DNA from 3 places in the Oceanimonas sp. AH20CE76 genome. Region 3 is predicted to be linked to each of the others. Evidence: riboswitches for the same ligand, from Rfam matches in the RefSeq annotation. Region 3 holds a riboswitch; each other region holds the start of a gene.
What was found. Region 3 has a riboswitch for thiamine pyrophosphate ahead of N2M06_RS02010 (3-oxoacyl-ACP reductase). Riboswitches for the same ligand answer to the same signal wherever they lie in the genome.
Positions count from the first base shown of each region.

Region 1: linked by a shared signal. The riboswitch ahead of thiC (phosphomethylpyrimidine synthase ThiC) and the one ahead of N2M06_RS02010 (3-oxoacyl-ACP reductase) in region 3 are both predicted to bind thiamine pyrophosphate.
Region 2: linked by a shared signal. The riboswitch ahead of thiD (bifunctional hydroxymethylpyrimidine kinase/phosphomethylpyrimidine kinase) and the one ahead of N2M06_RS02010 (3-oxoacyl-ACP reductase) in region 3 are both predicted to bind thiamine pyrophosphate.

Region 1 is NZ_CP155481.1:3,204,443-3,211,698, forward strand. Features, by position in the region: gene moeB (molybdopterin-synthase adenylyltransferase MoeB) at 1-380, opposite strand, end outside; gene thiE (thiamine phosphate synthase) at 383-1,891, opposite strand; gene thiC (phosphomethylpyrimidine synthase ThiC) at 1,888-3,843, opposite strand; TPP riboswitch at 3,918-4,020, opposite strand; gene menA (1,4-dihydroxy-2-naphthoate octaprenyltransferase) at 4,118-4,990, opposite strand; gene N2M06_RS15630 (o-succinylbenzoic acid (OSB) synthetase) at 5,105-6,016, shown strand; gene N2M06_RS15635 (exoribonuclease II) at 6,124-7,256, shown strand, end outside.
Region 2 is NZ_CP155481.1:111,962-119,217, forward strand. Features, by position in the region: gene N2M06_RS00555 (DUF3630 family protein) at 1-52, shown strand, start outside; gene N2M06_RS00560 (7-cyano-7-deazaguanine/7-aminomethyl-7-deazaguanine transporter) at 172-831, shown strand; gene elbB (isoprenoid biosynthesis glyoxalase ElbB) at 1,096-1,743, opposite strand; gene polA (DNA polymerase I) at 2,047-4,779, shown strand; TPP riboswitch at 5,041-5,142, shown strand; gene thiD (bifunctional hydroxymethylpyrimidine kinase/phosphomethylpyrimidine kinase) at 5,179-5,985, shown strand; gene N2M06_RS00580 (putative monovalent cation/H+ antiporter subunit A) at 6,184-7,256, shown strand, end outside.
Region 3 is NZ_CP155481.1:390,745-398,000, reverse strand. Features, by position in the region: gene N2M06_RS02035 (ABC transporter substrate-binding protein) at 1-901, shown strand, start outside; gene N2M06_RS02030 (ABC transporter permease) at 987-2,090, shown strand; gene N2M06_RS02025 (ABC transporter ATP-binding protein) at 2,087-3,025, shown strand; gene N2M06_RS02020 (ABC transporter permease) at 3,022-3,750, shown strand; gene N2M06_RS02015 (LLM class flavin-dependent oxidoreductase) at 3,869-5,182, opposite strand; gene N2M06_RS02010 (3-oxoacyl-ACP reductase) at 5,182-5,955, opposite strand; TPP riboswitch at 6,002-6,098, opposite strand; gene pyrC (dihydroorotase) at 6,345-7,256, shown strand, end outside.

The DNA of each region.
Region 1 (7,256 bases), 440 kb from region 3:
GTGCAGTCCAGCACCAGGTCTGCCTCGGCCACAAAGCCGGCCAGACTGTGCTCGTCCATTTTCTGATTCACCGCCACCAGCTCTACCTCGGGGTTGAGCTTTTGCAGCTTTTCCCGGGCTACTTCGGCCTTGGCCATTTTCAGGCTGTCGATGTCATACAGGGTCTGGCGCTGCAGGTTGCTGACCTCAATCTGATCGAAGTCGGCCAGCCACAGGGTGCCCACCCCGGCCGCCGCCAGATATTGGGACGCCGGCGAGCCCAGCCCGCCCAGGCCTACGATGAGCACGGAAGCATTTTTAAGCTTGAGCTGACCTTCCTCGCCCACCTCTTCCAGCAGCAGATGCCGGCTGTATCGCATGAATTCGCTATCGCTGAGCATGATTAGCCCTCCACCATGTGCAGCAGTTCCTGCGTGGCTGCATCCGGGTCCGCCGCCTCGGTAATGGCGGTGACCAGTGCAATGCTGCCGACGCCGGTTTCCGCCACCAGCGGCACTCTGTCCTTGCTGATGCCACCAATAGCCACCAGCGGGAACTCGTCCTGCATCAGTGCCACATAGCGATGAAGCCGCTCCAGGCCCTGCGGGCGGGACGGCATGTCTTTGGTGCGGGTAGGGAAAATATGCCCCAGCGCCAGATAAGACGGCTGCAGCTCCCGGGCCCGCAGCATCTCGTAATAGCCGTGGGTAGACAGCCCCAGCTTGAGGCCGGCAACCCGAATGGCTTCCAGATCCGCCACTTCAATGTCTTCCTGACCCAGATGCACACCATAGGCACCATGCTGAATGGCCAGCCGCCAGTAATCGTTGATAAATAACCGGGCGTTATAACGCTTGCCCAGCTCCACCGCGGCCTTGATATCGGCTTCCACCTCGGCATCGGTCTTGTCCTTGATGCGCAGTTGCAGGGTGCGAACCCCCTGCTCCAGCAGTCGCTCCAGCCAGGCAACCGTGGTCACCACCGGGTACAGACCGAGCTTGTTGGTGTCCATGGCGGCAAAAGCGCCATTCGGGTGCGGACCTTCAATACCCAGCTGCCCGGCCAGCGGGCTGCCGGGCATGACCACGGCAGGAAAGTCATCCAGATTGGTGGGCCAGCCCAGATGGGCCACCGGACCGGCACCGGCACCAATGCCTTCGGCGGCTTTCAGGCCCTGATTAACGTAGGCCTTGGCCAATACCAGAGCATCCTCGATGGGATAATCCAGCGCCATGGCGGTGGCAATGGCGGAGGACAAGGTACAGCCGGTGCCATGACCGTGCTGCGTGTCGAGGCGCGGGCTGGCCAGCCAGATTTCCCGCTCGCCGTCACTGTAGAAGTCGATGGACTGGTCGCCGGTCCAGCCGAGATGGCCGCCCTTGACCAGCACAGCACCTACGCCCATTTCCCGCAGGGCGGCAGCACCGGCACGCAGTGCCTGAGGTGAGTCGGGCGCGATACCCGACAAGGCTTCCAGCTCAACGGCGTTGGGGGTGATCAGGTCCACTTCCGGCAGCAGATCAGCCTTGATGGCCGGCAGCAGGTTGGCTTCTGCCATGGACTGACCGGTGCTGGCAATGGCCACCGGATCCAGCACCACATAAGGCTGCCACTGGCGGCGATATTCCTTGAGGTAGCGCGCCAGCACCTCGGCGCGCAGCCCGCCCGGCAGCAGGCCCACCTTGATGGCGGCGGCCTGCATATCGGTAGACAGAGAAACCAGCTGGCTGGTAAAGGCCTGCATCAATACCGGCTCCACCATGGATACCGACACCGAGTTCTGAGCGGTAATGGCGGAGATGACTGAGCAGCCGTGGCCGCCCAGTGCATGAATGGTGTGCAGATCGGCCTGAATGCCGGCTCCGCCACCCGAGTCGGAACCGGCTATGGTCCAGACGATGGGTTTGGTCATAGAGTTTCTTGCTCCAGTTTATCGGCCTGGTGATAGAGCTCACCGCCGCGTTTCTTGAATTCTTCCGACATTTTCGCCATGCCGGCCTGTACGATTTCAGGCTGGCCGTCCATACCCACCAGCTGCACTGCTATGTTGTTTTCCAGGCTGGCGGCGTAGTCGCGCACGTCCTGAGTGATCTTCATGGAGCAGAACTTGGGTCCGCACATGGAGCAGAAGTGCGCCACCTTGCCCGATTCCTGAGGCAGGGTTTCGTCGTGATATTCCCGGGCGGTTTCCGGATCCAGCGCCAGGTTGAACTGATCGTGCCAGCGAAACTCGAAACGCGCCTTGGACATGGCGTTGTCACGAATTTGCGCGCCCGGGTGGCCCTTGGCCAGATCGGCGGCATGGGCGGCGATCTTGTAGGTGATCAGACCCTGCTTCACGTCTTCCTTGTTGGGCAGCCCCAGGTGCTCCTTGGGAGTAACGTAACAGAGCATGGCACAGCCGTACCAGCCGATCAGCGCCGCACCGATACCAGAGGTGAAGTGGTCGTAACCCGGGGCGATGTCGGTGGTCAGCGGGCCAAGGGTATAGAAAGGCGCTTCGTGGCAGTGCTCGAGTTGCTCTTCCATGTTGCGCTTGATCATGTGCATGGGAATGTGACCCGGGCCTTCAATGATCACCTGCACGTCGTATTCCCAGGCGATCTTGGTCAGCTCACCCAGCGTATACAGTTCGGCAAACTGGGCCTCGTCGTTGGCATCGGCCACCGAGCCCGGGCGCATGCCGTCACCCAGTGACAGGGACACATCGTAAGCGGCACAGATTTCACAGATTTCACGGAAGTTCTCGTAGAGGAAGCTTTCCTTGTGGTGAGTGAGGCACCACTTGGCCATGATGGAGCCACCGCGGGACACAATGCCGGTCACCCGCTTGGCGGTCATGGGCACATAGCGCAGCAGCACGCCGGCGTGAATGGTGAAGTAGTCCACGCCCTGCTCGGCCTGCTCGATCAGAGTGTCGCGGAACACTTCCCAGTTCAGGTCTTCGGCCACGCCGTTCACTTTTTCCAGGGCCTGGTAGATGGGCACGGTGCCGATGGGAACCGGGCTGTTGCGCAAAATCCACTCACGGGTTTCGTGAATGTAGCGGCCGGTGGACAGATCCATGACGGTGTCGGCACCCCAGCGGGTGGACCACACCAGTTTTTCCACTTCTTCTTCAATGGAAGAGGTCACTGCCGAGTTGCCGATGTTGGCGTTGATCTTCACCAGGAAGTTGCGGCCGATGATCATGGGCTCGGCTTCCGGGTGGTTGATGTTGGCGGGAATGATGGCGCGGCCTTCGGCCACTTCCTTGCGCACAAATTCTGGGGTGATGTTTTCCGGCAGATTGGCACCAAAGCTCTCGCCCTTGTGCTGCCTGAGCAGCAGTTCGTCCCGCACCCGCTCACGGCCCATGTTTTCGCGAATGGCGATATATTCCATCTCGGGAGTGATAATGCCTTTGCGGGCGTAGTGCATCTGGGTCACGCACTGACCGGCCTTGGCCTTGCGCGGCTTGGGCAGGTGCTCAAAGCGCAGGTGATCCAGGCCATCGTCGGCCATGCGCTGCTGAGTAAACTCGGAGGTAACACTTTCCAGCTCTACGGTATCGTTACGCTCCAGAATCCAGTCCCGGCGCAGCTGGGGCAGACCCTTGCGCACATCAATTTCAGACTCGGGATCGCCATAGGCACCTGAGGTGTCATATACCGGTACCGGATCGTTGGGCTCGAAAATGGGGTTTTCTTCGGTGCCGCCTTTATAGCTGTCGGCCAGGGCGATTTCGCGCATGGCGACTTTTATGTCGGGGCGTGAGCCGTCGAGATAAATGCGGGAGGAATTCGGAAAGGGTTCGCCCTTCAGGTTGTGAATATATTCCTGGGCCTGGCTGCGAACTTCACGACGGTTTACTTTTGTTGACATAGCAATCTCACTTTTGCGTCCATTTGGTGAAATGCTTGTCGGGAGTGTTGATAAAGAACTGCCTACATCCGGTAGCGGGTTCTTTACTTGCTTCCCTTCGCAGGTATTAGCCTGATCAGGTTCAACGGATCCCGCTTTCGCGGTCTCAGCCCCATGAGGGCACTCCGACAAGATGGTCGCAGTATAACCAGACCAAGTTCACAAAAGCAAAGATGATTCATTGCCAGACAACAGCCAAAATGGCACCGGGCCGTTACTTTTTTGCATAAACCACTCAGGACGTTACCAACCCCAATGCCAGACCCACGGTCAGAATCAGGGTACCTTTGGCAGTGAGCGCCAGTGCCCGGTTCAGCTCGGCGCCTTCCCGGGTCAGCACCAGCTTCAGCCCTTGGGCAAGCGGCCACAGCCCCAGCAGCGCCAGATATCCCCAGCCGGTCATCAGCCGTTCGGCTGCCAGCACCGCCAACGCCAGCAGCCCGGCCTGCCAGGCCCGTGCCCGGGGCAGCCCCAGCCGTAAAGCAAGCGTGTGTTTGCCCGCCTGAGCATCACCCGCCATGTCGCGAATATTATTGATATTGAGCACCGCCATCGACAGCAAGCCTGCCACCAGCGCCGCCCAGATGCCGGCAGCGGCAAGCTCCGGCCGCATCAGCCAGCCAGTGCCCAGCACCGCCACCGGGCCGAAAAACACAAATACCGCCGCATCGCCCAGCCCCGAGTAACCATAGGGCCGCCGGCCCAGGGTATAACCCAGTGCCGCCAGCACAGATAACGCCCCCAGCAGCAAAAAGCCCAGCCAGGCGGCAAGGTCGTGACCCAACGCCAGGGTCAGCAGTGCCAGTCCGCTTGTCAGTGCCAGTAAAATCACCACTACTATGGCCCGGCGCAGCTGAGCCACCGACACTTGCCCCGAGGCCAGCACTCGTACCGGGCCGGTGCGCTCATGGCCATCTGTGCCACGCAGACCGTCGCCGTAATCGTTGGCCAGATTCGACAGAATCTGCAGTAACAGGGCCGTGAGCAAGGCCAGGGCCAGCACACCAACATTTACAGTGCCGGCACTGGCGGCTCCCAACACAATGGAAGCCACCGCCAGCGGCAGGGTTTTGGGCCGAATGGCCAGCAGCCAGATGTTCAGGGGCATCACAAACACAATTCCACTTATATAAAGCGCTCCATGATACTCAATAAACACCGCTGTCGCTCACCGTGTCACCATGTTACCTTTATGTAAAATTAAATAGCTGAGCGCCTTGCCATGTCCATTTCGGTTTACCGCTATGCCCTGCCCCTGACCAAAGAAAAAGTGATCGACGGCGTTGCCGTGCGCCGCCGCCATGGCTTGTATATATGTATTAACGGTCACTGGGGCGAGGTGGCACCCCCGGTCACCGCCGATATAGCAGCAACAGAAACCGAACTGCTGACCGCCTGCGCGCAGCTGGAACAAGGCCTTGAGCATACAGCCACCTCACCCTGGGTGCGCTTTGGACTGGGTTGCGCGCTCACGCCACTCACAGCAGCACCCGCTCCCAGCCTGCCGCTGCTGGAAGGCGAGCGCGAAGCCATTATTCGCGCCTGGCGCTGCCGCAGGGAGCACCCTGTTCAAGCCTGGCTGACCCTGACCGGCGATGTGCAGTTTGACGCCGGCCTGGTGCGCGAGCTGTCCATTCTGGTGCCCGGCCTCAGGCTGGTGCTGGATGCCGGCGGCCGGCTCAGCGAAGCACAGCTGGCTGAACTGTGGCGACATACCGGTGGTCGCGCTACCGACTGGCTGCTTGATCCCGGCGCCAGCCCGGCCGACACTCGCACACTTGCCCAACGGCATGGCTGGCCGGTGGCCATCAGTGCTGATCGCTGTGGCGATAAACTCCCGGCGGTGTTTGAAGGGCTGAAAGCCCTGGTGCTGCGCCCCTCCCTGCTGGGCGAGCCGGCCTTGTGCCGGCAGTGGGCCAATACGGCACTAGCGCAAGGGCTGCAGGTGATACTGGCGGGCAATCTGGAAAGCGGCCTGGCCAATCAGCATATTGCACAACTGGCGGGGGAGCTGACACCGGACAGCCAGGCTCAGGTCGACGGCCTGCGTTATTTGCTGCACAACGGCGTCACCACTCAAGGCCAGCCGGACGTTAATCACCTTACTCTGGTTTATGGATCAGGCTGTTTATAAAACAGCCACAAAAAGCGCACCAAACTGGTGCAAAAGGCAAGGTTTTCTTGGCATTTTGAGGGTAAATCCGTATAGTCAGGCCGATATTTCGACAGGTTCCCAAACACATGTTTCAAGACAATCCCCTGCTGGCTCAGCTCAAGCAACAAATCCGCGACACCCTGCCTACCAAGGAAGGCATGGTCAAAGGCACCTCCAAGGGCTTCGGCTTTCTCGAAGTCAGTGACAAGGAAAGCTATTTCATTCCGCCCCCGCACATGAAAAAGGTGATGCATGGCGATCACATTACCGCCGTGCTGCGCACCGAAAACGACAAGGAGATGGTGGAGCCGGAGACCCTGATCGAGCCTGGCCTGACCCGTTTTGTGGCCCGGGTAAAGTGGTTCCGTGACCGGCTCAATATTGTGCCCGATCACCCGCTGATGAAAGACGCCATCAAGGCTCGCACCATCAAGGGAATGAACGACCAGGACCTGAAAGATGGCGACTGGGTGCTGGCGGATCTCAAGCGTCACGCCCTGAAAGACAATGGCTTTTTTGCTGATGTGGTGGAAGTGATTGCCGGCGTGGACGACCCCATTGCCCCCTGGTGGGTGGTGCTGGCCCGCAACAGCCTGGCCAACCAGGCCCCTCAGGACCGGGAACAGTGGGAGCTGCTGGACGACACTCTGCCCCGCCAGAACCTGACCGAAGTGCCCTTTTTCACCATCGACAGCGAGTCCACTCAGGATATGGACGACGCTTTGAGCGTGAAAAAGCTGGATGACGGCGGCTGGGAGTTGCTGGTGGCCATTGCCGATCCCACCGCTTATGTAGCCCACGACAGCGACATGGACAAAGTAGCCGCCGAGCGCGCCTTTACCGTGTATTTGCCGGGCCGCAACATTCCCATGCTGCCGCGCACCCTGGCCGATGAGCTGTGCTCCCTGAAAGAAGGGGAAGACCGTCACGCCCTGTGCGCCCGCATTCATATTAACGCCGACGGCAAGGTAGCCGACGATGCCGAGTTTTTTGCCGCCCGCATTCGCTCCCACGCCCGCCTGGCCTATAACAAGGTCTCCGACTGGATTGAAGGCACCGGCGACTGGCAGCCCGAAAGCGAAGTGATTGCCGAGCAGTTGCGCGAGCTGAACACCATGACCCTGGCCCGCAACAACTGGCGCAGCACTCACGCCATTGTGTTCCCGGACCGCCCCGACTTCCGTTTTGAACTGGACGATGCCAGCAACGTGGTGGCCAT
Region 2 (7,256 bases), 280 kb from region 3:
ACAGGATGAAGCCGTGGCGCTCTGGCTCACCGCACAGTGGAACCGCAGGTAATCAGGCCGAGCTTTTTACTTCAAATGAAGACAAGTGGCTAAAAAACCGCTAGAATGCGACGGTTTTTCATTGCTGACCCGCAATGGGTTCCCTAACCCCATTTATCAAAAAGGTGATACATGATCTCCGCTCAACAGTACCGCTCGGCGCTGATACGCCTGTCTTTGTTCCATATTGCCGTGATTGCTGCCAGTAACTATCTGGTGCAGCTGCCCTTTACCCTGTTTGGTTTTCATACCACCTGGGGCGCACTCAGCTTTCCTTTTATTTACCTGGCCACGGATCTGACGGTGCGGATTTTTGGTGCTGATCTGGCCCGGCGTATTATTTTTGCGGTCATGCTGCCGGCGCTGGTCAGCTCTTATGTGCTGTCGGTGCTGTTTTTCGAGGCCAGCTATCAGGGCCTGGGATCGCTGACAGAATTCAATCTGTTTGTGGCCCGTATCGCCCTGGCCAGCTTTATGGCCTATGTGCTGGGGCAGATTATGGATGTGTCGGTGTTTAACCGGTTGAGGCAAATCAAGGCCTGGTGGGTGGCCCCCACCTGCTCCACCATTTTCGGTAACCTGGTTGATACCCTGGCCTTTTTCAGCCTGGCATTCTGGCGCTCGCCGGATCCCTTTATGGCCGAGCACTGGGTAGAAATAGCCTGGGTGGACTACGGCTTCAAACTGGTGTTCAGCCTGGGACTGTTTGTGCCCGCCTATGGTCTGCTGCTGAAATACCTGAGCCGTCGCATTCTTGGCGACGACCAAGCGGCACTGCAAACCAGCCGTTAATTACTGTGCAGAAGAATACAGGAATAGGGGTTGCAATAATTAATGATAACGATTATCGTTAACTTGCTTTCCAAACAAGGCCCCATTCAGCAGTAGGGCGCGACCGTTTTTGAAGGCACGACATTGCTCACATTGCTTCCAGAGTATTTAGGCCGGCTTATTGCCGGCCCTTTTTTGTGTTGTAGGCCCGAATTTATTCGGGCAAGCGGGCTAACAGGCGATACGGGTGTCCCGACAAATCGGGACTGGAGCAAGAGGCTGGGGTTACATTTCTAAAAGGCGCTTCACCAGTTTGCCAATGCCGGTGTCGGCTTCGGTAATGTTTTTTGCCAGCATATAGGCGGGGGTGGAAATCACCTTGTGGCGTTCGTCTTCCACCATATCCGTCACGGCACAGCCGATATGCTCACCGCCCATGGCCATAAAGGCGTCTGCCACGGCAGCATCTGTGCCTGCCGTTCCTTTTACTCCGGCCGGATACACTTTTGGGATCAGCACAGGAGCAATGCAGCAGTAGCCGGCAGGCTTGCGGGCACGAGCAAAGGCTTTGCATACCGCCAGTACTTCCTTGTCGACCTCACATTCCGCCCCTTTAAAGGCAAAATTACACAGATTTTTAGCTACGCCAAAGCCACCGGGCAGCAGCAGAGCATCAAAGTCGTCGGCATTGAGTTCGCTCAGGGGCTGAATATCGCCCCGGGCGATGCGGGCGGCTTCGGTCAGCACATTGCGCTGTTCACTACTTTCTTCACCGGAAGCATGGTTCAGCACATGATGCTGAGGCTTGTCGGGAGCAAAGCACTGATAGCGGGCACCATTGCGGGCCAGGTGCAGCAGGCACAGTACCGCCTCGTGAATTTCTGCGCCGTCATACACGCCGCAGCCGCTCAGAATTACGGCAACTTTTTTCATGTTGTGCTCCTTACTGGTGTGAAATTAATGATGCCGGCAGCAAAACCGCCGGCTTGTGCTAGCCTTATTGCGTTTAATCCTGATGCAATATTTCATTACTGTCGATTTTCCACAATTCAGGATCTGTTATCAATACGCTGCTTAACAATATAAGTTTATGAAATAAAACAACTAATTTAAATCCCCCGGATCCAGATCGGATCATCCTTTCACAGAGTTATCCACAGGATCAACCGGCATTGCCGTGGAGTCCGGCGGCCTGCTGTGGCATGCTAGCGGCCAACGCAATAACGAGAAGACGCCATGGTTGCCATTCCTGCCAAACCCCTGATCCTGGTTGATGGATCCTCTTATCTTTATCGTGCCTATTTTGCTTCTCAGCAAGCGGATCTGCGCACCAGCGATAGCCGACCCACCGGTGCCATTCGTGTGGTTACCAATATGCTGCGCAGCCTGCACAAGCAGTTTCCTGACTCAAGAGTAGCAGTGGTATTCGACGCCAAGGGCAAAACCTTTCGCGATGAGATTTATTCGGAATACAAGGCACACCGGCCGTCCATGCCGGATGATCTGCGTGAGCAAATTAAGCCCATTCACGACATTATCCGTGCCATGGGATTGCCCCTGCTGATCGAAGAAGGAGTGGAAGCAGACGATGTGATTGGCACCCTGGCCCGGCAGGCCACCGAGCAGCAGCTGGATGTGGTGATCAGTACCGGTGACAAGGACATGGCCCAGCTGGTATCGAATCATGTGCTGCTGATGGATACCATGAAAAACAGCTTTCTCGATCGGGACGGCGTGGTGGAAAAATTTGGTGTGCCGCCGGAGCTGATTATCGATCTGCTGGCGCTGGTAGGCGACAAGGTAGACAACATTCCCGGCATGCCCGGTGTGGGTGAGAAAACGGCACTGGCGCTGCTGCAGGGGCTGGGCTCCATCAACGACATTGCCGCCAATACCGACAAAATTGCCGAGCTGGGCTTTCGCGGATCCAAGTCGTTTGCCGCCAAGTTCGTCGAGCACGAGCAGCAGGTACGGCTGTCTTATACCCTGGCTACCATCAAGACAGATGTGGAGCTGGACGTGGGGCCGGCGGATCTGCAGCAAAGCGAGCCCGATACCGAGGCCTTGCGCGCTCTTTATCAAGAGTTTGAATTCCGTAATCTGCTGGCTGAGCTGGATCCCGCCACTCAGGAAGAAGCGCCAGTGGCGGCGGCTATGGAAACCGATTATCAGCTGGTGACCGAGCAGGCGCAGCTGAATGCGTGGATTAAAAAGCTGGAAGCCGCGCCTCTGTTTGCCTTTGATACCGAGACTACCAGTCTCAGCTACCGGGATGCCCGTGTGGTAGGGGTATCATTTGCAGTAGAAGCCGGACAGGCGGCCTATGTGCCTTTTGGTCACGATTATCTGGATGCACCCGAGCAGCTGAGCGAAGAAACCGTGCTCGGTGCGCTCAAGCCGTTACTGGAAGATGAGAGCCGCATCAAACTGGGTCAGAATCTGAAGTACGATATCAATGTGCTGAAAAATCACGGCATTCACATGAAGGGCACGCTGCTCGATACCATGCTGGAGTCTTATGCACTCAACTCGGTGCAGACCCGGCACGATATGGACAGCCTGGCGGCATTTTTCCTTAATCACAGCACCACACCGTTTGAAGCCATTGCCGGCAAGGGAGCCAAGCAGCTGACCTTTAACCAGATCCCACTGGAGCAGGCCGGGCCCTATGCGGCGGAAGATGCTGACATTACTCTGCGGCTGCACCATCACCTGGCGGAAAAACTGGCTGCCGAGCCATCTCTTGAAAGCGTATTTAATGACATTGAAATGCCGCTGGTACCCATTCTTGCCGGAATGGAATACACAGGCGTGCGCATCGACGGCAAGCTGCTGGCCATTCAGAGTGATGAAATTGCCAAACGGCTGAAAGAGCTGGAGCTGGAAGCCCACGAACTCGCCGGTGAGCCCTTTAATCTCAGCTCTCCCAAGCAGCTTGGCGAGATTCTGTTCACCAGGCTGGAACTGCCGGTGATCAAAAAAACGCCCAAGGGTGCGCCTTCTACCGCCGAAGAAGTACTGCAGGAGCTGGCGCTGGATTACCCCTTGCCCAAATTACTGATGGAATACCGGGTACTTAGCAAGCTCAAGTCCACTTATACCGACAAGCTGCCCCAGATGATGAATGAGCACAGCGGCCGGGTGCATACCTCTTATCATCAGGCTAATACTGCCACCGGCCGGTTGTCGTCGTCAGATCCCAACCTGCAGAACATTCCCATCCGCACACCGGAAGGACGCCGCATTCGCCAGGCCTTTGTGGCTGAAAAGGGCTACAAGCTGGTAGCGGCAGACTACTCCCAGATAGAGCTGCGCATTATGGCGCATCTGTCTCAGGACAAGGGACTGCTCACGGCCTTTGCTGAAGGTCAGGATATTCACAGGGCCACCGCCGCCGAGGTGTTTGGTGTGGATCTTGAAGCGGTGACCAGCGAACAGCGCCGCCGGGCCAAAGCCATTAACTTTGGCCTGATCTACGGCATGAGCGCTTTTGGTCTGGCCCGCCAGCTGGGCATTGGCCGGAATGAAGCCCAGGAATACATGAATATCTACTTTGAACGTTATCCGGGTGTGCTGCGCTATATGGAAGAAACCCGCGAGCAGGCCAGCGAGCTGGGCTATGTGTCCACCCTGTTTGGCCGTCGCCTGTATCTGCCGGAGATCAAATCCAAAAATGGTGCCCGGCGCAAGGGCGCTGAGCGCGCCGCTATCAACGCTCCCATGCAGGGCACGGCGGCCGATATCATTAAAAAAGCCATGGTGCTGGTAAACGACTGGATAACACAGTTACCCGAAGACGATGTGCGTATGCTGATGCAGGTTCACGATGAACTGGTATTTGAAATTCGCGAAGACAAGGCAGAAGATTACCGGCAGAAAATTTGCGAACTGATGCAGCAGGCGGCCAGTCTGGATGTGCCGCTGCTGGTGGAAGCCGGTGTGGGTGATAACTGGGATCAGGCTCACTAATGCGATAAAAAATAACGATAGTGAAATAAACTTACGTTATAGTGGCAGCAGGTACAGAGGCAGTAGTCCATGCTGCCAAGCTTTTTGCATTTTATTAATATGCTGCTCAGGCCGCCTTCAGCGTTTTTAGCTGAGGGCGTTTTTTTTGCCTGCAATCCACCTCTTCTTTTGTATACAACAAAAAATTTATGTTACTAAATTACAGTTGGTGTGTTTCAACTCTGCCGGCTGGCAATTAAACGGTGGGCTGGGTATGATTTCTGTCATTGGTCGGGGTGCCGAAAGGCCGAGATGGCAATTGTTGCCGAACCCGTTGAACCTGATCCAGCTCATACTGGCGTAGGGAACCGATGGCTGTGGCCTTATGGTTTTCGCGCCCAGATAAAGGACCATAAGGACATGCACAGCAGCAAAGCCATTATTCTTTCCATTGCCGGCTCCGACAGCGGCGGCGGTGCCGGCGTTCAGGCCGACATTAAAGCCATCTCCGCCACTGGCGGTTACGCTTGTTCGGTGATTACCGCCATTACCGCTCAGAACACGCAAAAAGTCTCGGCAGTACATCCGGTTCCCCAGGATATGATTCGCGCCCAGCTGGAGGCGGTATTCAGTGATCTGCCGGTAGCCGCGGTCAAGGTAGGTATGCTGGGTGATGCGGATACCATTAATACGGTGGCTGACGCGCTTGAGGCCTACCGGCCTCAGCACCTGGTGGTGGACCCGGTCATGGTCAGTGCCAACGGCGATATGCTGCTGGCTCCTGACGCAGTGAACAGTCTCAAACAGCGGCTGTTGCCGCTGGCGGATGTGATCACCCCCAATCTGCCGGAGGCTGCCTGCCTTACCGGCAGGGACATACCCGCGTCACTGCGGGAAGTGGAGCCGCTGATCGCTGCCCTGATCGAGCTGGAGTGCCGGGCTGTGCTGCTGAAAGGTGGTTTTTTGCAGCAGGAGCCGCGCAGCCCCGACTGGCTGATCAACGGTGCCGATGTGCGCTGTTTTGATACTCCCCGCGTGATTACCGCCAACACCCATGGCACCGGCTGTACCCTGTCCGGCGCATTGGCGTCCTATCTGGCTCAGGGCCTGGAGCTTGAGCTGGCGGTAGCGTCTGCCAAGCATTATATCGAAAGAGCCATTGAAGCCGGCGCTCGTCTGAAAGTAGGGCAGGGCCGGGGGCCGGTGGAGCATTTTTTTGCCCGCTGAACACAGTGCAAATGTCCCGGCCCGCTTGCGTCCGGCCGGGGCGGCTTGTAGTATTCCTTGCGATGATAATCAATAACAACGAATTAACGCATTGATCGTTAATCGAAATAAGTCACTGCTATAGTCTGCATTCTAAGTCTCTCCTTTCTATTTGCCGATCCTTACGCCCCTGAACGGGCCTGAAAAGGAGCCTTGCGTATGCTTGTTGCCGTTTTGGCAGGTTTTGTTCTCGCCGCCCTGGTGCCCATGTTGAGCTCCCGGCTGGGCCAGTATATTGGCTGGTTTCTGGCGGTATTACCCGCGAGTCTGTTTGTTTATTTTGCCGGTTTCTGGCCTCTCATTACCGCGGGTGAGACGCTTCAGTTTCACTATCAGTGGATTCCCAGTCTTGATATCGGCCTGAGTTTTCTGCTCGACGGCCTCAGCCTGATGTTTGCGCTGCTGATCACCGGTATTGGTACCTTTATTCTGATCTACGGCGGCCGCTATCTGGAGGGCAACAAGGACAGGCACAAGCTGCTGATGTACCTGCTGGCCTTTATGAGCGCCATGCTGGGAGTCGTGCTCTGTAGCAATTTGATCGGGTTGTTTGTGTTCTGGGAGCTGACCAGTATTACTTCCTATCTGCTGATTGGTTTTAACCATGAGCAGGAAAAGTCGCGCAAGGCGGCGCTGCAGGGCTTGTTTGTCACCATGGGTGGCGGCCTGGCACTGATGACAGGCCTGATCATGCTGGGCTGGATGGCCGGCAGCTATGAGCTGACCGAGGTGCTGGCGCAGGGCCCTGCACTGCAACAGCATCCGCTGTTTTTGCCCATGATGATATTGATCCTGGCGGGCACCTTCACCAAGTCGGCGCAGTTCCCGTTTCACTTCTGGCTGCCCAATGCCATGGCCGCGCCCACGCCGGTCAGCGCCTATTTGCATTCCGCCACCATGGTTAAGGCGGGCGTGTTTCTGATGGCCCGGCTGCAGCCTGTCATGGCGGGCCATGATGCCTGGATGCTGACGCTGTCGGTATTGGGGGCTGTTACCATGACGGTGGGTGCCCTCATGTCGGTATGCAGCACAGATCTGAAACGCATTCTGGCCTATTCCACTATTATGGCGCTGGGCACACTGACCATGCTGATTGGCATCGGCACGCCGGTGGCGCTGAAAGCGGCCATGATTTTTCTGCTGGCTCATGCGTTGTACAAAGGCGCGCTCTTTATGGCTGCCGGTACCCTGGATCATGCCACCGGTACCAAGGATGTGCGCGAGCTGGGCGG
Region 3 (7,256 bases):
GCTGGCTTCCGCCGTTTTTACCCTGACTGCCACTCTGGCGCTACCGGCCATGGCAGCCGACCCCATAGTAGTATCGTCAAAAATCGATACCGAAGGCGGCCTGCTTGGCAATCTGATTTATCAGGCCCTGAACAATGCCGGCCTTGAAGTGGAAAACCGCAGCCAGCTGGGCGGCACCCCCATACTGCGCAAAGCCATTATTGCCGGCGAAGTGGATATTTATCCGGAATACACCGGCAATGCCGCCTTTTTTCATCAGAAAGAAGACAGCGACGCCTGGAAGGACTTTGAACAGGGCTACGCCTTGGCCAAACAACTGGACTTTGATGCCCATCAGCTGGTGTGGCTGACCCCGGCCAACGCCAACAACACCTGGGCCATTGCCCTGCGCCAGGACATTGCCGAGGCCAACAATCTGGCTACCATGTCGGACTTTGGCCGCTATGTCAGTGAAGGCGGTGAGATCAAGCTGGCGGCGTCCGCCGAGTTTGTGTCCAGCCCCGCCGTGCTGCCCGCCTTTCAGCAGACCTATGGCTTTGAGCTGAGTGACAGCCAGCTACTGGTGCTTTCCGGTGGCAACACCGCTGCCACCATCAAGGCCGCCGCCCTGCAAACCGACGATACCAACGCCGCCATGGTGTACGGCACTGACGGTGCCATTGCCTCTGTGGGTCTGGTAGTCATGGACGACGACAAGGGCGTGCAGCCAGTTTACGCCCCCGCCCCCATAGTGCGGGAAAGTGTGCTCAAGGCACACCCGGAGATCGCCGGCATTCTGCAGCCGGTGTTTCAGTCGCTGAATGTAACCACCCTGCAGACCCTTAACAGCCGCATCGCCATTGGCGGCGAAAGCGCCGAAGCCGTGGCCGCCGACTATCTGGCCGGGCTGAGCCAGGACTGATGATTGTGCCTGCAATACATAACCAAAAATTGACTTCGGGGAGTGACCCATTCCTTTATCATTAAAACCCGACAAGGTCGGCGGCTTGCTGGCAACAGCGCTGGTACTCAGCCTGCTGGCGCTGCCCTTTGTCGGCCTGCAACCCAACCGTATTTTGCCCGGCGAATCCCTGAGCCTGCTCAGTTCCGCCGGCCTCACCGGCCTCTGGCCACTGTTATTGCTGCCGCTTTGTCTGGCTAACCGTGCCCTGCCCCTGCGACTGGCACTCACTGCCACCGCCCTGCCGCTGCTGCTGTATACCGCCGGCCATACCGCCATCGCCCTGCTGGAACATGCCGGCCCCCTGGCCCGGGTTTCCCTGGGTGCCGGCTTTTGGCTGGGGCTGTTCTGGCTGTGCCTGCTGGTGACCGACACCGCCCTGCGGCTGAAACTCGGACCTGCCGCCCGGCTGGCACTGGTGACCATCCTTACCGCAGCTGTGGTGGCACTGCTGGCTTCGGGCTTGTGTGACCAGTTGTCGTTACTGAAAGAGTTTCATAACCGCAGCGACTTCTGGCGGCAGGGGCTGCGTCATCTGCAACTGGCCCTGGGCAGCATTATTCCGGCGGTGCTGGCGGGCATTCCGTTAGGCATTGCCTGCCACCGCTCGCACAGGCTCAGGGCAGCACTGTTTCCGGTACTTAATATTTTGCAGACCATTCCCAGCCTGGCCATGTTTGGCCTGCTGATGGTGCCGTTAAGCCTGCTGAGCACCGCTTACCCCTGGCTGGGAGAGCTGGGTATTCGCGGCATTGGTGCGGCACCGGCGGTGATCGCCCTGTTTCTGTATTCACTGCTGCCCATCGTCAGCAACACGGCGCTGGGCTTTGACCGGGTCAACGCCCATGTGCGCGAGGCGGCCACCGCCATGGGCATGAGCCGCCGCCAGCGCTTGTGGCAAGTGGAGCTGCCGCTGGCATTGCCGGTGATTCTGAGCGGCCTGCGGGTAGTGGTCACACTCAATATCGGTCTGGTGGCGGTGGCGGCACTGGTGGGCGGCGGTGGCTATGGCACCTATATCTTTCAGGGACTGGGGCAGACCGCCACCGATCTGGTGATCCTCGGTGCCCTGCCCACCCTGCTGCTGGCGTTTTTGTTCGCCATCCTGATCGATACCCTGATCGCCCTGCAACAAGGCACTCGTGCATGATTGAAGTAAAAAACCTGAGCAAACAATTTGGCCGGCAGACGGCGGTAAAGGAGCTGTCGTTTCGCGTGGACAGCGGCCGGGTCTGCGCATTGGTCGGCACCTCTGGTTGCGGCAAGTCCACTACCCTGCGCATGCTGAACCGGCTGATAGAGCCCAGCTCGGGCGAGATTTTTATTCAGGGGCAAAAGGTCACCACCATCCCAGCCGAGCAGCTGCGCCGGCGCATTGGCTACGCCATTCAGGGAGTGGGGCTGTTTCCGCACCAGACCATTGCCCGCAACATCGCCACAGTGCCGCGGCTGTTGGGCTGGAGCAAAGCCGACATCGATGCCCGGGTCAGCGAGCTGCTCAGTTTGTTCCGGCTCGACCCCGCCACCTTTGCCGGCAAGTACCCGCACCAATTATCCGGCGGCGAACAGCAACGGGTGGGGGTGGCCCGGGCACTGGCGGCGCGCCCCGAGCTGCTGCTGATGGACGAGCCCTTTGGTGCGCTGGATCCGCTCACCCGCGAGCACCTGCAGGACGAGCTGCTGCATATTCAGCAACTGCTGGGCATTACCATCATAATGGTGACTCACGATCTGGAAGAGGCCATTAAAATGGCCGACGTGATAGCCGTCATGGACAAGGGCGAAATTTTACAGATAGACAGCCCACAAGCCCTGCTGCGCCACCCCAGGCCGGGCTTTGTGCAAAGTCTGGTGGGTGGCCGGGACAGATCCCTGCGGCTGCTGGCCACTCAGACCCTGGCCGATATCATGGCTCCGCTCACGGGGCCCGCCGGCACCGCCCTGCCGGCGGCCACCAGCCTGAAAGACGCCATGGCCGAGCTGCTCTGGCAGGGTGAAGAGCGGCTGACGGTGGTGGATGAGGCCGGCCAGCCGGTGGGTGAAGTCACCCTGAGCCAGCTGCTGAAACAAGGAGCCGGCGCATGACCCGCGCGCTGGGCTGGCTGATCCCCGGGCTGTTGCTGGCGCTGCTGACCCTGAACATGGACGCACTCACGCCGCTGTTTCATCTGCTGGTGGACGCCCCCGCGCCGGCCATTTACGCCCGGGACAGTTTTCTCAACCTGCTGGGCTGGCATGTACTGGCGGTGTTTGTCGCCATTGCCGCCGCCACCCTGCTGGCGCTGGGGGCCGCCATTGCCGTGACCCGGCCTTCAGGCAAGGCTTTTTTTCCACTGGCACGGGCACTGGCCAATCTGGGCCAGACCTTTCCGCCGGTGGCGGTGCTGGCGCTGGCGGTACCGGCGCTGGGCTTTGGTCTTACTCCCACCCTGGTGGCTCTGCTGCTCTACGGCATGCTGCCGATTTTTGAAAATGCCGTGACCGGGTTGCAGCAAATTCCCGCCAGTGTGCGCGAGGCGGCCAAAGGCATGGGCATGACGCCCCTGCAACGGTTGTGGCGGGTGGAATTGCCTCTGGTCCTGCCCACTCTGGTGGCGGGCATTCGCATTTCGCTGATCATCAGCATAGGCACCGCCACCATCGGCTCGACTGTGGCGGCCAAGGGTTTTGGCGAGGTAATTATTGCCGGCCTGCTCACCGACAACCTGGCCTTTGTACTGCAAGGCGGCATCATGGTGGCGCTGATGGCCATGATGCTCGACGCCTTGCTCCGCCGCCTTGAGCAACGGCTGACGCCGCCGGGCGGGTGAGAATACGGGGACTGGGGAATTGTAGGCCCGGTTTTACACCGGGCAAATACATTCACCTGCGACACCGCTGCCGCGAATAAATCGCGGCCTACAACCCCCGCCACTTACAGCTGAAAGCTTACGGCTGACAGCTCCCCGCAGGGGGAAGTCCCAGATGCTCCCGCAGAGTAGAGCCTTCATACTCGGTGCGGAACAGGCCGCGGCGTTGCAGCTCGGGTACCACCTGATCCACAAAGTCCTCGATGCCGGCGGGCAATGAGGGCGGCATCAGGTTAAAGCCGTCGGCACCCTCGTTGCGGAACCACTGCTCCATGCGATCGGCAACCGACTCGGGCGTGCCCACCATGGTGCAGTGGCCGCCGCCCGCAGCGAGCCGGCCCAGCAGCTGGCGCACCGTGGGCTGCTCGGTCTCAATAATACGCAGCACGGTGGCGTAGCGGCCTTTCGGGCCGGTGAACACATCCAAAGACGGCAGTGCCGGCACCGGGCCGTCCAGCTCCCAGCCGGAGCAGTCCTGCCCCACATAGGTGCCCAGCTGGCGCAACGAGGCGTCGGCGGGCAGCAGCTCATCCAGCTCCCGCTGCTTGGCTTTGGCCTCGGCCTCGGTAGAGGCCACATAGGTCACCAGCCCGGGCATGATGGGCACATCCACACTGCGGCCCGCGGCTCTCACCCGGCGCTTGATGTCGCGGTAGTAGTCCTGGGCCGCCGGCAGATCGTAGGCCACGGCGTAAATAGCTTCGGCGCACTGGGCCGCCAGAGTGCGCCCCTGCTCTGAAGCGCCGGCCTGAAACAGCACCGGGTGGCCCTGAGGCGGGCGCGGCACATTGAGCGGGCCGTCCACCAGAAAGAATTCGCCGTTGTGATGAATGGGGTTCACCTTGCCGGGGTCGGCATAGTGGCCGGCCCGATCCATCACCAGCGCATCAGCAGCCCAGGAATCCCACAGCTTGATCACCGCCTCCACAAACTCCTCGGCCCGGCGGTAACGCTCGGCGTGCGCGGGCATGGCCTCGTAGCCGTGGTTGCGGGCTTCCACGTCAAACATGGAGGTGACCACGTTCCAGCCCATGCGGCCGTTGGAGATATGATCCAGCGAGGCCATCATGCGCGCAGCGTGAAAGGGCGTGAAAAAGGTGCTCGACACAGTGCTGATAAAACCGATGCGATCCGTAGCCCGGCTCATGGCCGCCATGGCGGTAAGCGGCTCCAGAAACCAGTAGCTGCCGTCCGCCACATTGCCGGTAGACTGGCCGTCGGCAAAGAACACCGCATCCAGCTTGCCGCGCTCGGCGGTTTGCGCCAGACGCTCGTAATAGCGAATATCCCCCAGCTGCTCCACCGCGGAATTGGGGTGACGCCAGGCGGCCCTGTGGTGGCCGCACCCGAACAGAAACAGGTTCAGGTGCATCATGCGTTCGTTCATGCTCATCAGTTTTTCACCAGACCGCCGTCCACTACCAGATTCTGGCCGGTGACCGAGCGGGACCAGGGCGAGGCAAAGAACAGGGTGGCGTCGGCAAATTCCTCCGGCGTGGTCACCCGGCGCAGCGGCGTATTGGCGGCAATGTAGTCAAACACTTCCTCGGGAGTAGCGGCAGAGGCATCGGTAGTGCGCAGCAGGCCGCCGGATACCATGTTGACGGTAATGCCGTCCGGGCCCAGATCCTGCGACAGGGTGCGGGTCAGCGACAGCAGCGCGGCCTTGGCGGCGGTGTAGTCGTGGTAAGGCACCACCGGGTTCTGGAACAGATTGGTGCCAACATTAACGATGCGGCCAAAACCGGTTTTACGCATGCCAGGCAGCGCCGCCCGGGTGGTGTTTAAGGCACCGCCGGCAATACCTTCCAGCTGCTGGTGCAAATGCTCCCAGGTCAGCGCTTCGGCATGGGGCCGGGCATCACCATTAAAAGAAAACGCCGGCAGGGCGTTGTTGATGACGGTGGTTACCGGGCAGCCGAAATGGGCCTCGGCCTGGTCAAACATGGCCTGCACGGCGGCGGCGTCAGTCACATCGGCCTGCACCGCCAGGGTCTGCTCCGGCGCTTCGGCCGCCAGCTTTTGTGCCGCCTCGGCGCTGTTCAGGTAGTTGATCACCACTTTGGCACCTTCGCGCAAAAAGGCGCGCACCAGATGCTCGCCCAGGCCGCGGGCGCCGCCGGTAACCAGCACCAGTTGTTCATTAAATGGAATGGAAGTTTGCATTTTCTACCTCGAAGCTGAGGCGAAGGCATAAGGCAGCAAAGGCACCAGGCCGGCAGGCTGACATCCCTTCGCCAGTATGAACTGGATCAGGTTCAACGGGTGTTATCTCAGCCCTGCTTAGCAGGACACCCCGTGTCTCGGCACGAACCATAACATACCCCACAGCAAGCTGTAAGCCGTCAGCGATAAGCTGTCAGCAGCCCGAGTAGCCTTAAGGATTTATCTGGTGCCTGTTGCACGGTACGAACAGGCAGATTGCGATATCCGCAAACACATAAGAACAACTTAAAGCTGACAGCTGACCGCTTAAAGCTCCCATGGGTTTGGTGAAAACCCGCTTCGGGTGGATAATAAAGACCTCGAAAGCAATGGATAACGCCGAGCCGACTATGACCACACTGACAATTACCCGCCCCGACGACTGGCACCTGCACCTGCGCGACGGTGAGCAACTGCAAGACACAGTACGCGACGCCAGCCGCTATCTGGGCCGCGCCCTCGTTATGCCCAACCTGGTGCCGCCCGTTACCACCACAGGGCTTGCCAACCAATACCGCGAGCGCATTCTGGCGGTACGCCCCGAGGGCAGCCGGTTTGAGCCGGTAATGAGCCTGTATCTCACCGACAAAACCGACCCCGACGAAATTCGCAAGGGCCGCACCAGCGGCGACATTGTGGCCTGTAAACTGTATCCGGCCGGTGCCACCACCAACTCCGACTCCGGCGTGACCGATGTAAAAAACATCTACCCGATGCTGGAAGCCATGCAGGAAACCGGCACCCTGCTGCTGGTGCACGGTGAAGTCACCGATTCGCGCATCGACATCTTTGACCGGGAAAAAGTGTTCCTGGAAACCGTGCTGCCCGACGTGGTGCGCGACTTCCCCGACCTGAAAATCGTGCTGGAGCACATCACCACAGAGCACGCGGTGAAGTTTGTGGAGCAGGCCGGCGACAACGTGGCCGCCACCATCACCGCTCACCACCTGCTGTTCAACCGCAACCACATGCTGGTGGGCGGCATTCGCCCGCACTACTACTGCCTGCCGATCCTCAAGCGCAACACGCACCAGCAGGCGCTGGTGCGTGCCGCCACCAGCGGCAGCAAAAAGTTCTTTCTGGGCACTGACTCGGCACCGCACTTTCAGCATCGCAAAGAGGCCGCCTGCGGCTGCGCCGGTGCCTACACGTCTCACGCTGCCATTGAGCTATATGCTGAAGTGTTTGAGGAAGCCGGTGCGCTCGACAAGCTGGAAGCCTTTGCCAGCCACAACGGCCCCGACTTCTACGGCCTGCCCCGC